DNA from 4 places in the Silvimonas soli genome. Region 4 is predicted to be linked to each of the others. Evidence: predicted binding sites of a transcription regulator. Region 4 holds the regulator's gene; each other region holds the start of a gene.
The links. Region 4 encodes sigma-54, which starts transcription at its own class of promoters, with help from an activator protein. Its sites were predicted from a motif close to CTGGCACGCTTCATGCTT; they were not measured.
Positions count from the first base shown of each region.

Region 1: a site for sigma-54 is predicted at 2,208-2,225, ahead of flgB (flagellar basal body rod protein FlgB). Genes of this name have one in related genera too.
Region 2: a site for sigma-54 is predicted at 1,937-1,954, ahead of glnA (type I glutamate--ammonia ligase). Genes of this name have one in related genera too.
Region 3: a site for sigma-54 is predicted at 2,710-2,727, ahead of glnK (P-II family nitrogen regulator). Genes of this name have one in related genera too.

Region 1 covers NZ_CP106736.1:545,894-550,105, reverse strand. Annotated here, with positions in the region: gene N7220_RS02495 (DUF2185 domain-containing protein) at 1-217, shown strand, start outside; gene N7220_RS02490 (DUF1345 domain-containing protein) at 265-921, shown strand; gene N7220_RS02485 (hypothetical protein) at 979-1,143, shown strand; gene N7220_RS02480 (bactofilin family protein) at 1,272-1,850, opposite strand; gene flgB (flagellar basal body rod protein FlgB) at 2,262-2,678, shown strand; gene flgC (flagellar basal body rod protein FlgC) at 2,697-3,104, shown strand; gene N7220_RS02465 (flagellar hook assembly protein FlgD) at 3,133-3,834, shown strand; gene flgE (flagellar hook protein FlgE) at 3,954-4,212, shown strand, end outside.
Region 2 covers NZ_CP106736.1:2,877,627-2,881,838, reverse strand. Annotated here, with positions in the region: gene mtgA (monofunctional biosynthetic peptidoglycan transglycosylase) at 1-97, opposite strand, end outside; gene aroE (shikimate dehydrogenase) at 210-1,031, opposite strand; gene N7220_RS13185 (rhodanese-like domain-containing protein) at 1,189-1,641, opposite strand; gene glnA (type I glutamate--ammonia ligase) at 2,058-3,467, shown strand; gene N7220_RS13175 (O-methyltransferase) at 3,642-4,212, shown strand, end outside.
Region 3 covers NZ_CP106736.1:2,345,510-2,349,721, reverse strand. Annotated here, with positions in the region: gene udp (uridine phosphorylase) at 1-225, shown strand, start outside; gene N7220_RS10840 (hypothetical protein) at 333-581, opposite strand; gene N7220_RS10835 (ammonium transporter) at 845-2,305, opposite strand; gene glnK (P-II family nitrogen regulator) at 2,330-2,668, opposite strand; gene N7220_RS10825 (accessory factor UbiK family protein) at 2,949-3,209, shown strand; RNA gene rnpB (RNase P RNA component class A) at 3,707-4,118, opposite strand; gene N7220_RS10815 (hypothetical protein) at 4,132-4,212, opposite strand, start outside.
Region 4 covers NZ_CP106736.1:1,675,395-1,679,606, reverse strand. Annotated here, with positions in the region: gene ptsN (PTS IIA-like nitrogen regulatory protein PtsN) at 1-241, opposite strand, end outside; gene hpf (ribosome hibernation-promoting factor, HPF/YfiA family) at 557-886, opposite strand; gene N7220_RS07685 (RNA polymerase factor sigma-54) at 933-2,342, opposite strand; gene lptB (LPS export ABC transporter ATP-binding protein) at 2,403-3,128, opposite strand; gene lptA (lipopolysaccharide transport periplasmic protein LptA) at 3,173-3,748, opposite strand; gene lptC (LPS export ABC transporter periplasmic protein LptC) at 3,720-4,212, opposite strand, start outside.

The DNA of each region.
Region 1 (4,212 bases), 1.1 Mb from region 4:
GGTGCGCGAAGAACCGGAAGATGCTGACGACAGTGGCTGGCGCTTTTTCTCCGGCGCAGAAGACGACCGCTATCTGGATAACCCCAAACATTTCAGTCTGCTGGACGTGAACGTCGTCGCCAATTACGACCAGAGCATTATCGAGTTTCTGGACGCCCCGATTGGCGCATCTTTCGATAAAGACGATGGCGTGTTTTACGACGTCTCCGAAGACTAAACCTGCATGCCAACTTCACGTTCCGGGCTGAGCCTGCGGAAAATACCATGAGCCGTGTCGGTGGTTTGATGAAGGCCCGCCCGCGGCTGATGATCGCCATTGCGCTGGGCGTGCTGTTTTATCTGCTATGGCCCGGCGCAGTAACCGGGTTGACGCGGGCACTGGCCGCCTGGAACGTTACCGTCTGGGTTTACCTGGCCACGGTGTGGGCGATGATGATCAGGGCGGAGCCTGCAAGGATTCGCCAGATTGCCCAGGCGCAGGATGAAAACGCCGAAATTGTGCTGGCCGCCGTGGCATTGGCTTGCGTGGTGAGTCTTGTCACCATTCTGATTGAATTGGCCAGCGTCAAAAGTGCGTCGGGCATCCACCAATTCACCCGAATTGGTTTTACGGCCATTACGCTGGTGGGGGCGTGGTTGATGCTGCCCACTTCGTTTGCCATTCACTACGCGCATCAGTTTTATATCTGCGCCACGCATGACAAGAAGCCGGTGCTGTTTCCGGATAACCCCGCCGAACCCGCGTATTGGGATTTTCTGTACTTCTCGTTCACCATCGCGGTGGCTTGCCAGACCGCGGATGTTGCGGTGGGGGACAGCGCAACCCGGCGTGTCGTGCTGGCGCAATCGGTATTGGCGTTTGTTTTCAATCTGAGTGTGCTGGGTTTGTCGATCAATGTGGCGGCGGGCTTGCTGAACTGAGCGCCATTACGCTTGCATGCGTTGATATACGTTCGATATCCATTGACCTGTTTACCCATGACCCACTTTCTGAAATGTTCGCTAGCGCTGATGGTGTTGATTCCTTTGCTGATGGCCGCACCGCTGGCCGCTGCGGAAACCACGGCGCACCATCATCACGATCACCACCCGGTGGATAAAACCATCCGCAAAACCAAGGCGTGGTTTCACCGCCATTTTTAGTGCGGCTGGCGAAGTGCGGCTGGCGAAGTGCGGCTGGCCAAGTGGGGCCGATGAATACACCGCTGGAAGGGCGAAAAACAAAACGGGCGCATAAAGCGCCCGTTTTGCATGGCAGGAAAGATCCCGACTTAGCCCGCAGCACTCAGCCGAGTGACGTTGGACGACTTGTCTTCACCAGCAAATTTGCGTGCATCTGCCAGCGATTCAATCTCACCCGAAATCATCCCGCCTGATTCAATCAGCAGCTTGCCATAACGGATGGTGCCTTTGACACGGCCAGTAGCGTGGATGATCAACTGCTCGCGTGCGGTCAGTTCACCTTCAAAGGTGCCGTGGACTTCGGCCACATCAATGCTCACCTTGCCCGAGAACGAGCCACCTTCGGCGATGCGGATAACGCGGCTATCCATGGTGGCTTCTACGCGGCCTTCAACTACCAGCGTGTCGCAATCCAGAATCTCGGCTCCGCGCAGTTTTACATCCGGGCCGACGATCAGCCGGTTGCCGCCGGTATCTGCAGTGGCGGCGGGTGCTACCGGTACCACTGCTTTGGTTGCCTGAACGCTGGCGGGTACGCCGTCAGGGCGCAGATTGTCACCGGCGGGTGGATAGGGTTGGCTGCTGCCCGCATCGGCGTGCGCGCTGCGATTGGTCAGGCTGCTCTGGTTTTTATTGAGGATGGGCGATTGTTGCTTCGACGAGAACATGGGTACTCCTTGGAATTACGTCAGAGGGTGCGCGAAATATCGGTATTTCCACGTCTACCCCTTCTAGTGCAATTGCCGTGCCACAATGAAAATATCTTTTATAAACAAATAGATGTTGTTTTTTGTTGATGCGAATTACGAAAATGTTGCTACCGCCTGTCGCCGTCAGGCGTCATGCCGTGCGCGGTAATCGGGCTGACGCCAGTGAAACCGGCTTTCTGGCCTGTCGCTGATAAACGACGCGTTTTAAGCGGGCCGGGCATTGCACTGCCGCTCACGCTCTTGGCAGACCGGCAAAACTTGCCGGGCATCCCATATGCATAAAAATTAAGTCGTTATAAATCAATGGTTTGTGTTCTGGCATACTTCCTGCTTCTGTGAGTCCAGTCACACACCTGGAAGCCTTTGGCCATGATGAGTTCGCTGGATAGCTATTTCCAAACACAGGAAACCGCCATGAAGTTGCGCGGTTACCGTCAGGAAGTGTTGTCGTCGAATATTGCCAACGGCGATACGCCGCAATACAAGGCTCGCGATTTCGATTTTTCGACCGCGTTCAAGTCGGCGCTGAGTGCTTCCCAGGTGAACGCCGGTACTTTGGCCGCAACCGATGCGCGCCATCTGCAACCGCAGGGCACTACAGACTTGTTTGCCCCGCAACTGCAGTACCGCAGCGAGGTCCAACCCTCGATTGATGGCAACACCGTGGATATGAATACCGAGATGCGCGATTTTGCGGATAACACGCTGCGCTACGAGGCTTCGATCACTTTTATGCAGAACCGGATGAGCACGATGCGCACTGCGCTGACGTCCGCATCGTCCTGACCGCGGAGCAACTAGATCATGTCTTTGTTCAGCACGTTTGATATCTCGGCTTCGGCCATGCAGGCGCAGTCGATGCGCTTGAATACGGTGGCCAGCAATCTGGCGAATGCCGAGTCGGCCACCAGTTCCAACGGCCAGCCGTACCGCGCCAAGCAAGTGGTGTTTCAGGCTACCCCGATCGGACCAGCTGGTGGCGTGGGCGTGAAAGTTGCTCAGGTGGTTGAAGACCAGACACCACCGCGTTTGATGTATGACCCACACAACCCGGTGGCCGATGCCAATGGTTACGTAGCCATGCCTAACGTGAATGTGGTTGAAGAAATGACCAATATGTTGTCGGCGTCGCGTTCTTATCAGACCAACGCCGATGTAATGAATACCGCCAAAACCCTGCTGCAGCGTACCTTGCAGCTCGCCACGGCCTGATTGAATAGCGGATTGAGGGAGTAGCCAGATGGCAACAACAGTAGGTAGCGGGTTTGATTTCAGCAAACTCAACGCTGCGCTTAGCGGTACATCCAGCACCAGCAGCGCCAGTGGTACTGCCTCGGGTTCGGCCGCTGGTTTGCAGGATCAGTTCATGCAGTTGCTAGTAGCGCAATTGCAGAATCAGGATCCAACCAATCCAATGGATAACTCACAAATGACCTCGCAACTGGCGCAGATCAGCACTGTGAGTGGCGTGCAGCAGCTTAATCAGACCATGTCGTCGATGTCGTCGCTGTTCAGCTCCAGCCAGGCCTTGCAGTCCGCTGCGCTGATTGGCAAGCAAGTCATGGCACCGACCAAGAGCTTTGCGTTTGACGGCACCACGCCGCTGCAAGCACAGATTGACGTGCCGGCTGGTACTTCGCAGATGCAGGTTTCAGTGGTGTCGCTAACCACTGGCCAGGTGGTTGATCAAATGACCAATACGCCAACTGCCGGGCAGATGAACGCAATCAACTGGGATGGCACGCTGTCCGATGGCACCAAGGCGCCAGCGGGTAACTACGCGATTGTGGCTTCTGGCATGAGTTCTTCCGGTGCGCAATCCACCCTCACGGTAGATGGCTGGCAAACCGCTACCAGCGTGATTCTGGGTAGTAGCGGCGTGCAAGTGCAGTTGGGCAATGGCTCAACAGTCAATCTGAGTGATGTCAAACAGATCAGCTAAGCCGCTTTAGCCGTGTTACTTGCAGTCACAAACGAATTAATCAGATAAGTCCGATAACGTGCCCGACAGGGCAGGCATGAATTGCCGCAAGGGCGGCAAGGATTGCCGGGGGAGAAAGCATGGGTTTTCAACAAGGTTTGAGCGGTCTGAACGCAGCGTCCAAGAACCTGGATGTCATTGGTAACAACATTGCCAATGCCAATACCGTGGGCTTCAAGGATTCGCGCGCAGAGTTCGCGGATATTTACGCGTCTACCTTTGCTTCGTCCTCCAATGTGGCGGGGATCGGTACGCGGGTGATGAGCGTGGCCCAGCAGTTCGGTCAGGGCAACGTGGAAACCACCAGCAACCCGATGGATGTGGCCATTACCGGCAACG
Region 2 (4,212 bases), 1.2 Mb from region 4:
AGACGTGGGCGAAAATCCACAGATTCCACGCCAGAAACAGCAAAAGCAGCGCCAGCAGAATGCGGCCAAACCACCAGCCAAAAGAACGTTTTTTCACAGAGGGTTACGGCTGACTCAATAAGGTGCCGCGATTCTAGGCGCGTTCCTTACAAGGCGGCAACCGCGAACCCTGATTTTGCGCACATTTATGATCTGCCCAGACGTTCTGATTACGCCGCCAGGCCAGCGCGCATTTCAGCCAGCACTGGCGCCACATCCGGCTGATGCCCGGTCCACAAGCGAAAAGCTTCGGCCGCCTGCCCAACCAGCATACCCAAGCCATCTACCCGCAGCGGCACGCCAGCTTCGCGGGCTTGCGCCAGAAACGGCGTTTCACCTTTGCCATACATCATGTCGTAGGCCAGGGCGTTGGCCGCAAAAACGTTAGGCGGCAATGGAATGCGCTCCCCGCCCAGACTGGCCGAGGTCGCGTTGATCACCACATCAAACGATCCAGCGATTTCGGCAAAACCGCAGGCTTGCAGCGGCACCGAGGTTTTGGCGCTTAACGCATCAACCAACAACAGCGCCTTGCTCGCGGTGCGGTTGGCTAACGTGATTGACGCCGGTTGTTCGGTCGCCAGCGGCAACAACACACCGCGCGCCGCGCCGCCCGCTCCCAGCACCAGTATGCGCAAGCCGGTTAGCGAGCGATGGCGCAGCAAGTCCGCCACCAACCCGGCGCCATCGGTGTTATCGCCAAGCAACGAACCGTCCTTGCGCACCACCAGCGTATTGACCGCACCGGCGGCGGCGGCGCGTTCGGTCAACTCGGAAGCCAGTTCATACGCGGCCTCCTTGAATGGCACGGTGACGTTACAACCTCCGCCGCCCGCCGCCACAAAGCTGCGCACGGTGCCATCGAAGTCTTCCAGCGGTGCCAGCAGTCGCTCATAACTGAACGGCGCCAGAGCAAACTGGGCGGCGAAGGCGGTGTGGATTTGAGGGGATTTGCTGTGGGCAATCGGGTTGCCGATAACGACGTAGCGCATGGTGTATGGGGAGAATAAATCAGAAGGTGAAGTGTGATTTTGAAAGACTGGTGACGCGGTCCTGTCCAGTGCGGCAAGCGAAGGGTTTGACGCCTTGGGTTCATCCCCAGCGCCTCACCCCTCTCGCTTTTAACATCCCGGGTTATCGGGATGCCCGTTACCCTTGAACCCAAGGCAAACCGCGACCTTTCCAGCCGTTTCTCTTGCCGCGATGTTGTTGCTCGTCCTTGTCACCCTCAAATCCTTCGAGGATGTTGTAGACCTCGCTGTAGCCGTGTTTGGCGGCCAGCACCGCCGCATCATGCGAGCGCGCGCCAGAGCGGCACATAAACAACACCACGTTTTGCGGATCGACCTGCGCTTTTAACTGGGTGAGAAACTCCGGATTCAAAGCCATGTCGGGATAGCGTTTCCATTCAATCAGCAAGGCATCGGGCACCACGCCCACAAACTGCCATTCCGCATGGGTGCGCACATCCACCACTTTGGTGCCTGGGACCTCGTGCAGCAGCGCAAATGCCTCATCCGGCGTGAGTGCGCCCGAATAAGCAAGACCCGATTCGGCCGCTCTCTGGCGGGCTTTTTCCAGAATGGTGCTAACGGTACTCATGGCTGATTCCTTCGCGTTGACTCTATCTCGTTTTCAAAACGTCAACTGGAGTGGTCCGGGCCAGCGCCATTTGCCAGCCGTGCCACCCAATTTTTTCATGCCGTTTTCTGCATTCTAGCCCTGTTGCGCAGCGCCTGCGTGATTGTGACACGGTGCACGGCATGCACAGATTTGCCGCAACAAAACGCACCATAACGGTGCCTTTCGTTGAATTGCGCACCAAATCGGATTGCATAGGTAAAACCCGCAATAGCCGATTTCTTGTGGCACAATGGCTGTCGGCGGGGTTAACACCCTGGCACACTTTCTGCTTCATAGCGTTCCGACCCGAGCCGGTCTTACTCGAACAAACCTTGCATGGCCGGCGACGAGACAACACTCACTTCAAACTATCTCTTGCACCAAGGAGAGCTCAGATGGCGGTAGCCGACGTACTCAAGCTGATCAAGGAAAACGACATCAAGTTCGTTGACCTTCGTTTCACCGACACTATTGGTAAAGAACAGCACGTCACCGTGCCGTCGCATGTAGTCGACGAAGAATGGTTCGAAACCGGCCACGCATTTGATGGTTCGTCCATCACCGGCTGGAAGGGCATTCAGGCTTCGGACATGCTGCTGATGGCTGATCCGGCCACTGCCAACATTGATCCGTTCTACGACGAACCGACCGTGTTCATGACATGTGACGTGATCGAGCCAGCTACCGGCAAGGGCTATGACCGCGACCCACGTTCGCTGGCCAAGCGCGCTGAAGCCTACCTGAAGGCATCGGGTATTGGTGACACAGCTTACTTCGGTCCAGAACCAGAATTCTTCATTTTTGATAACGTTCGCTGGAACGCAGATCTGTCCGGTTCGTTCGTCAAGATCGGTTCGGAAGAAGGCGCCTGGGCTACTGGCCTGGAATTTGAAGGCGGCAACATGGGCCACCGCCCACGCCTGAAAGGCGGTTACTTCCCGGTTCCTCCGGTCGACAGCCATCAAGACATCCGCGCCTCCATGGTGCTGGTACTTGAAGAACTGGGCATCCCGGTTGAAGTGTTCCACCACGAAGTGGCAAACGCTGGCCAGAACGAAATCGGCACCAAGTTCAGCACCCTGACCCAACGCGCTGACTGGACTCAAGTTCTGAAGTACGTGGTGCATAACGTCGCTCACCAGTACGGAAAGACCGCTACTTTCATGCCAAAACCTATCGTTGGCGACAACGGTTCGGGCATGCACGTGCACCAGTCGATCTGGAAAGATGGCAAGAACCTGTTCGCAGGTAACGGCTACGCTGGCCTGTCTGAAACTGCCCTGTTCTACATCGGCGGTATCATCAAGCACGCTCGTGCACTGAACGCCATCACCAACCCGGGTACCAACTCGTACAAGCGTCTGGTTCCGCATTATGAAGCACCGGTGAAACTGGCTTACTCCGCCAAGAACCGTTCCGCTTCGATCCGTATCCCGCACGTTGCGTCCGACAAGGGCCGTCGTATCGAGACTCGCTTCCCGGATCCGTTGGCCAACCCGTATCTGTGTTTTGCTGCACTGATGATGGCTGGTCTGGATGGTATCCAGAACAAGATCCATCCTGGCGATCCTGCAGACAAGAACCTGTACGATCTGCCGCCAGAAGAAGACAAGTTGATCCCGACTGTGTGTGCATCGCTGGACGAAGCACTGGACGCACTGGACAAGGATCGCGAGTTCCTGACCCGTGGCGGCGTGTTCACAGACGAATGGATCGACTCCTACATCGAACTCAAGCAGAACGATGTGAACAAGATCCGTATGTGGACTCACCCGGTCGAATTCGACATGTACTACAGCCTGTAATCAGCTTGATGTCTGTCTCTGGACAGGCGCAAGCAGGCTACCCAACCCGCTCAAGGCTTTGCCTGGGCGGGTTTTTCATTTTTTGCGCTCAAGATATCAGCCATCCTCTTGAGTCCTATGACATTTTGATATTCACTAGCTATTCAATGCGCGCCAAAGCCGGGAGCCACCGCCATGAATATCGCTTTGCAAAATCTGAAAACAGAACTCGAACAATTTGGCCAGGCCAACGATAACGACCAGAGCGAGCGCCCCAAACGCATGCTCAATATCACACGCGATACCGGCGAGTTTCTGGCCGTGCTGGTACTGGCTATGCAAGCGCGCAGAGTGCTGGAGATTGGCACCTCCAATGGCTATTCAACGCTGTGGCTCGCTGAAGCTTGCGGCGAAACTGGCGGCGTAGTCACTACCGTGGAACATGCGGAGCATAAAGTGGCCATGGCGGCAGAGAACTTCGCCCGGGCCGGACTGGAAGGATCAATCAATCTGGTACATGACGACGCCGGACGCTTTCTGGCCGACGCCCACCCGGCCACCTACGATCTCTTGTTTCTGGATTCTGAACGCAGCCAGTATGTGGCGTGGTGGCCGCACCTAAGTCGGGTTTTACGCCCGGGTGGGCTACTGGTGGTGGATAACGCACTCTCCCACGCCGATGAAATGAACGCGTTCAGCGAACTGATCAAAGCCGATATTGAGTTCAAGACCAGCCTTGTGCCGGTGGGCAAAGGCGAATTGCTGG
Region 3 (4,212 bases), 670 kb from region 4:
GAAGGCAGCATGAAGCAGTGGCAAGCGCTGCATGTGATGAACTACGAGATGGAAAGCGCCACACTGCTAACCATGTGTGCCGCGCTGGGCCTGCGCGCCGGGATGATCGCCGGGGTCATCGTGAACCGCACCCAACAGGAAACGCCCAACGCTGAGACCATGAAAAAGACCGAAGTGGATGCGGTTGCCATTGCGGTTGAAGCGGCTCGGCAACTACAGGGCTAAATCTGGCGATCGAGATATACGTTCAGCAAAAACCGGGCTTCACGCCCGGTTTTTTTGTCAGCGCCAAGCCATTACAACTGGGCATGTTTAACGGAAAGTGAAGCGGTTCAATCCCGTTTTTCACTGGACCAGGGCAGCAACCAGTACGTGCCCCCGAAAAACGTTTTGCGCTGGGGCGCGTTTTGCGCCTGATATTCGATCCACTCGGCCAGCCCGGGCGCGGTGACCTTGGCGCACTCTTCGCGCAAATGGTCGAACGACTGCACGATGCCGGCAGTGCCAGCGTAGTAAAACGCACTCCAGGCTCCCTGGTATTTGTTCAACAAAAACGCGCGGGCGGTGTGGGTATCGATCATGCGGCAACGGCTCCATGTTGATGAGGTTTAATCCTTCGCGCCGCCGATCATGCTGCCTCTTGGCATCAAGCCGATTCGAGCGGAGCCCGGCTTTCCGGATCAGTCAGCAGCATAACGCAACGTTACTGACTGGCGTTGACGTTGCGCATGTCCCGCCCGGCGCTCCGCAAACACCAGACAAAAAAAACCCGCCTTGCGGCGGGTTGAAGGTACGACTCTGCTCTTTACGATCAAACAGGATGTGTTCTGTTTTATAGTTTTACTTATTCCACACGTTCGCCGTGCAGGGACACATCCAGACCTTCGCGTTCTTCTTCTTCAGTCACGCGCAGGCCGATCACAACATCAATAATCTTCAGCAGGATGAAGGTCAGCACGCCGCTGTAGATCAGGGTGCACAACACGCCCTTGACCTGCAGGATCACGCTGCCATCAGCACCACCGATATCTTTCACAGCGAATACACCGGTCAGGATCGCACCCAGGATACCGCCAACACCGTGCACGCCGAAGGCATCCAGGGAGTCGTCGTAACCGAGCTTGTGCTTGAGCCACGAAGCGGACCAGAAGCAAACCACACCAGCCAGCAGGCCGATGATCAGCGCGCCACCCACACCGACGAAGCCGGATGCCGGGGTAATCGCAACCAGACCAGCCACTGCACCAGAGATGATGCCCAGGACGGAAGGCTTGCCCTTGGCAACCCACTCGGCAAACATCCAGCCCAGTGCGGCCATGGCGGTAGCAACTTGTGTGGTCATCATGGCAAAGCCGGCACGACCATCAGCAGCGACTGCGGAGCCGGCGTTGAAGCCGAACCAGCCCACCCACAACATCGAAGCACCGATCAGCGACAGCACCAGGTTGTGCGGAGCCATGGCTTCTTTGCCATAACCAACACGCTTGCCCAGAACCAGGGCGCAAACCAGACCGGCAACACCGGCGTTGATGTGCACAACAGTACCGCCAGCGAAGTCCAGGACGCCTGCAGTTGCCAGCCAGCCTGTTGGTTCCCACACCATGTGAGCGATCGGGGCGTAAACAATGATGGACCACAGAGCCATGAACACCAGCATGGCCGAGAACTTCATGCGGTCAGCAAACGCGCCGGTGATCAGTGCCGGAGTAATGATGGCGAAGGTCATTTGATAGACCATGTACACCGATTCCGGGATCGAAGAAGCCAGATGGCTCACGGTCAGCGTGGTTGCGTTGGCACCCTTGATGTAGTTCATGCCAGACAACATGACTCGCGAGAAGCCACCAATAAAGCTGTTGCCAGGAGTGAAGGCCAGCGAGTAACCGATAACCACCCACAAAATGGTGACGACACAAGTGATGGCAAAGCTTTGCATCACAGTGGCCAGCACGTTCTTTTTGCGAACCATACCGGCGTAGAACAGTGCCAGACCAGGAATGGTCATGAACAGCACCAGTGCGGTAGAGGTCAACATCCACGCGGTATCACCGCTGCTGATCTTGGACGAATCTACCGAGAACGGTGCTGTAGGAGCCGGGGCAGCGGCGGGGGCCGAAGCGGCGCCAGCGGCTGAAGCGTCAGTCGTTACCGCCGAAGCTACGGCGGCAACAACTGCCGACGCATCCGAAGCCACTACGGCCGCGGCATCTGATGCCACTGCAGCCACGGAGGCATCGTCAGCAAAGCTCGGGGCCGCCATACACATCGCGCCCAGCAATGCGAACATCGCAAAGACTTTTTTCATCGGGTCATCTCCTTCCCAATTTTATTAGATTGCAGATTCGCCGGTTTCACCGGTACGAATACGAACAACATGCTCAAGCGCGAAAACAAAAATCTTGCCGTCGCCGATCTTGCCGGTGTTTGCGGCTTTTTCGATCGCTTCCAGCGTCTGGTCCAGCAGGTCGTCGGCAATGGCGACTTCCAGCTTTACCTTGGGCAGAAAATCAACAACGTATTCCGCACCACGATACAGTTCGGTATGGCCCTTTTGCCGACCGAATCCCTTCACTTCAGTTACGGTCAAGCCGGCTACACCAATTGCCGACAAGGCTTCACGAACCTCATCCAGCTTGAATGGCTTGATGATGGCGGTAACAAATTTCATGGGTGTGCTCCTCATGTGTCCCGGTAACGACGTTTCCCTATGAGCAGAAACCGTGCCAGCGTAAATTTTCCCAATGTTTACAACGGATAAACGGCACCATCAGAAATATTTCTGGTAAACCGCACCGAATTTGCGCGCGTGAACCAAGTTGAAAATTCAATATGCACCATGCAAGTGCGCATTGCCTGAAGAAATATTCACGTAAGCATTTCAGCCTGCGGTAGGCATTCTGCGCTGCTCTGCTAAACTGATAAGGTGCAAACCATTCAGGAGAAGCGGCATGATCAAGGAAAAACTGTTCGACGAAATTTCCAGCAAGATCTCCGACGCCATCGCCAACAGCCCGGCGCGGGATGTGGAAAAAAACGTACGTGCAATGATGAGCTCGGCCTTCACCAAGCTGGATCTGGTGACACGTGAAGAATTCGAAATCCAGCAAGAAGTGCTGGCGCGCAGCCGTGAGAAGCTGGCGGAACTGGAAGCGCGGGTACTGGATCTGGAGCAGCGCCTGCATGGCGCCAATCCGCAAGACGGTATTTGAGCGGCGTTGAATCTGCAGATTGCTGGTTCAACAAAAAAAAGCCCGGTTTATGCCGGGCTTTTTTATTTGGGGGACTGGCTTTAAGAGCCTTTTCTTCCTGGCGGCACACCAACTCCCGATTGAGTGGCGATATTGGACTTTGTAGAGCGGCCGCATTCCACCTGGTCATATCAACGACAAGAACCAACAAGAACCATTACGTCGTCAATCCCGTACAGGTGGGAATCCAGTACAAGGCCCCCCAAACGGGACTGTTCACCAACAATCCCGTAGCCTGGGTGAAACGAAGTGAGAATCCGGGGAAGCAATGCGCCAACGAGCCATCAGCATTTGCCTCACGCCAATATCGCCTGCATTCCCGTTAACGGTTATGCCAGGAAGTGGCCTTCATCCGGACTCCCAACATTGGCCAATAAAACCAGCCATCACGCTTAAAAACAAAAAAACCACCGATCAACTCGGTGGCTTTCATGCATGCTGAAATAGCAAAATGTGAGGGGCGAAGCCAGCCGATAAGCCGGGTTTTGTACAGATGCTCGCGCATCCTGACAGCCATTCCTCTACGCCCACCATTACTAGTGGGCTCTTGCAACCTACCCGCAGGCTCGGCGGGCCACCTCAACGCCTGCTGCTTGGTCTTGCTCCGGATGGGGTTTACCGAGCCGCCCGGTTGCCCGGGACGCTGGTGCGCTCTTACCGCACCGTTTCACCCTTGCCTGTGCCATTTGTAGACACGACCAAAGCCGCATCATGCAAATGTGGACAAAGTCCTGCCATCGGCGGTCTACTCTCTGTTGCACTTTCCGTCGCCTCACGGCGCCCGGCCGTTAGCCGGCATCCTGCCCTGCGGAGCCCGGACTTTCCTCCCCCCGTGTATTAATAACGGGCAGCGGCTGTCTGGCTTGCTTCGCGGCCGCCATTATCAGGCCTCAGGGTCACTTTGGGCAAACGGCAATCCAGTCAGCTCTGCCAGACGGTGTACTTGCTCCACCCCTTTGCGCAC
Region 4 (4,212 bases):
TAAACGCGCCGCTGGCTTCTTTCAGACCTTTGATGCGGCCGTGTGGAATTGCCACACCTTGGCCCAAGCCGGTTGAGCCGAGTTTTTCGCGGGCAAACAGGCTATCGAAAATAACGCTGCGCGCAATGGCGTGACTATTCTCGAACAGTATCCCCACCTGTTCGAAAACACGTTTCTTGCTGCCCACGTCCAAATCTAGAAACACATTATTGGCGGGCAGAATTCTGGATATCAGACTCATCGTGTTGCCGACTCACTGACCAAAGCGGCGGGCGTATCCTGCGCGCCCCACCTGTGACGAATTCCGATGGCTGCTTTTGCTCTATTCACCGGTCTGGATAGTGCTCACTGGAACTGCGAACCACACCGCATTTACGGTGCTATTTGATAAGTATTGCGCAATTTATTAGCCAGGACAGTGCAATCTTGCCCCATTAACGTGCCATTGCACTGCACAACCAATACTATTGTACCGCCCAGAATGCATAAACAAAAACGGGAACCAGTATTATTGGCTCCCGTTTGTTGTATCAAAGGACTGGTTAATGCCGGAAAGTCATTCCTCTTCGACGGTTTGCTGATGTTTGATCGCTTCGCCGCGATGATCCATCAAGCATTCTTTGTGTTTCACAATCTGCCGATCAAGTTTGTCGACCAGTAAATCAATGGCCGCATACATATCCTTGTCTGATGCCTCAACGTGGATGTCTTTTCCGCGAACCCGCACTGTGACATCGGCTTTCTGCTGCAATTTTTCTACAGACAGAATCGTGCTGACGTCTACAACCTGGTCGAAGTGTCGCGTTATCCGGTCGAGCTTGCTGGTAACGTATTCCCGTAAGGCCGGGGTCACTTCAACGTGATGTCCGCTGATGTTGAGGTTCATGGCATTCTCCTTCTGGTAAGCCATTAAGACACTGCACCGATAAGGGCTACAGGTTTTTGCGCAGATTGACGGGTGGAACGTTCATGCCCTCCCTGTACTTGGCAACGGTTCGCCGCGCAACCACGATCCCTTGCCCGGATAAAGCTTCGGCAATGGCGCTATCTGAGAGCGGCCGGGTTTTGTCTTCGTTCTGGATCATCTGTTTGATGAGCGCTTTGATGGCGGTGGCCGAACATTCGCCACCGGCTTCGGTGTCAACGTGACTGCCGAAGAAGTATTTGAACTCCAGCAAGCCACGTGGGCTGGTCATGTATTTCTGGGTAGTAACGCGGGACACGGTGGATTCATGCAGATCCAGTTCCATGGCGATATCGCGCAGGACGAGCGGGCGCATGGCGACTTCACCATGTTCGAAAAACGCACGCTGGCGTTCAACGATGGCCTGAGCGACCCGCAGAATGGTTTCAAAGCGTTGTTGCACGCTTTTCACCAGCCATTTGGCTTCTTGCAACTCGCGCGCCAGCACACCGCCTTCGCTACGTTGCAGGATATCTGCATAGACTTGATTGATGCGCAACCGCGGCATCGCGGCTGGATTGAGTCTCACCTGCCATTGCCCCTTGATCTTTTGCACCAGTACGTCAGGTACAACGTAACGTGGTGTCAATGCCGCCCATTGTGCTGCCGGGCGCGGATTCAGACTGGTGATCACACTTTGCGCGGCTTTCAGTGCCGCGTCGTCACATTTCAGTAACCTTTTGAGCTTAGTGTAGTCACGCCCGGCCAATAAATCGAGATGTTGTCCGACGATCTGTCGTGCCAGCTCGCAAGCGGGAGAAGGTGCAACCAGGCGCAACTGCAGGCCCAAAGCCTCCGCAGTATTGCGGGCACCCACCCCAACGGGATCAAACTGCTTGAGTCTGGCCAGTGCTACGGCCAGGTCATCAATTTCAAGCTCCAGATGTGTGACGATCTCCGGCGGGATTTGTTCCAGTAATTCTTCGAGGGACATTGGTAAAAATCCCTCATCGTCCACTGCGTCGATCATGAAAGCCAGGGCAGCATGGTCGCGCTCGGGCAAACGCAGCACCCCCGCTTGATCCAGCAGATGCTCGCGCAGCGTCAGCTCTTTGGCGACCTGGGTGGCCGGATCGAAGTCGTCATCATCGTCACCGTTGCGCGCATTGCCGGTGCCGCTACCCCAGTTCATGTCGTCGCCGCTGCCATCGTAGGCCGGTTCTTGCGGGGTGCTGTCGCTCTCGCCGGAAACAGGTTCGGGACTGTCGGAAGGGTTACTGCCGCCACCATCTTGTTCCAGCAGCGGATTTTCCAGCAGGTAACGCTCGATTTCCGTCTGAAAATCGAGTGTGGACAGCTGCAACAGCTTGATTGACTGCTGCAGCTGCGGGGTGAGGTTCAGTTGCTGCGAAAGACGCAGTTGAAGGGATTGCTTCATGCTGCGTTTATATCCAGACAAAGAGGGTGGCGGTTGATCGGCGCTTTAGGCATGGCGCGGTTACATGCGGAAATGTTCGCCCAGGTAAACCTTGCGCACTTGTTCGTTGGCAATGATTTCGGCTGGATGCCCGGATGCCATCACGGAGCCTTCAGAGATAATGTACGCCCGATCACAAATCCCCAGCGTTTCGCGCACGTTATGGTCGGTAATCAGCACGCCGATACCACGGTCGCGCAGATAAGCAATGATGCGCTGGATGTCCATCACCGCAATCGGATCGACTCCGGCAAAGGGTTCGTCCAGCAAAATAAAGCGCGGATCAGCAGCCAGTGCGCGGGCGATTTCGGCACGTCGCCGCTCGCCGCCAGACAAACTCATGGCGCCGCTGTCACGCAGATGGGCAATGTGCAATTCATGCAGCAATTCGTCCAGTCTTTCGGCGCGGCGGGTGGCGTTTTTCTCGCGCAGTTCCAGCACAGCCAGAATGTTCTGGGCGACCGTCATCTTGCGAAAAATCGAAGCTTCCTGCGGCAGATAACCCAAGCCCAGTTCTGAGCGCTGGTGCATCGGCAGGCGACTGATGTCCTGGCCATTCAGGGTGATTTCGCCACCATCGGCAGCGACCATCCCGACAATCATATAAAAGCTGGTGGTTTTGCCCGCGCCGTTAGGGCCAAGCAAACCGACGACCTCTCCCGCATCCACTCGAATGGCTACGTCACGTACCACGGTGCGTTTGCCGTAGCGTTTCATCAAACCGGAAGCGTTCAGGGATGCAGTCATGGGTTGAGTGGCCGGGCCGTTGTTATCGAGTGATCGGGAGGGCTTCATTGGGCCCCGCTTGCGGTGACTGCACTGGCCTTGGTTGCCGCCGGTTTGGTGGTGGCAGCGGCACTGGCGTCTTTTTTCTTCGGAACGATCGTCACATTGACGCGACCGGCGCCGGACTTGGTGCTGTTGGCGGTGTACTGGTCGTTGTTCAGGTTGTAAGTGATGATGTCCCCAAACACTTCGTTCTGGTTCTTGCGCACCCAGGCACTGTTGGTCAGCACCAGCATGCCGGTTTTCTGGTTGTAATCGTAATGCAGTGACTCAGCATCAACCCATTCACCATCATCTGCCTGCTGGCGAAATTTCACTGGTTTGCCATCGCCTTGCGAATATTGCATGCCATCCGCGTCTTGATGGATCACCAGCTTGTCCGAGCGCAGCGTCATGGTGCCTTGCGTGACAACCACGTTGCCGGTGTACACACCGGTATTGGCTTTCTGGTCGTAAGTGGCCGAATCAGCTTCAATTTTCATCGGCTTTTCACGATCAGCCGTTGAGGCCAGGGCGGCAGTTGCCCCCAGCGCCAGGCTGATTGTCAGGACGCTATTTACTGCTGCGTTGCGCAGGGACATAAGTGGTGCTCACTCTGGATTTAACTAAAAGGGTCTGGCCAGCAAGGTCGGCTTGAAAGCCAACACCCTTGGCGTGGTAGGCACCCATGTCGGCATCGACCGGGGCTTCCGACCAGGCGTCACCGGGTTTGGGTTGATACCAGATTTCCCGACCGTGAATGACCATTTGCGCGTGCTGTGCATCTGGCTGGCGCGTCATCGTGGTGGGTTCGGGCATCCACAATTTTTCGCCTTTGTTGATCGATTGCGCGCGCGTGGTAACGAGGTCGACCCGCGGTTTGCCCGGTGCAGTAGACACAAGGTGCGGATTGTCGAACCAGGCGCTGTCGTTTTCTTCGTAATGGCTGACTTTGTCGGCGTCCAGTCGCTCGAACGGCCGACCCAGTTCGTCAAAGCGCACGGTATGGGTGTTGTTGGCTATCAAATTCGGCTCATCCACCAGCCGTTGGTTGTCCAGTGCCGGC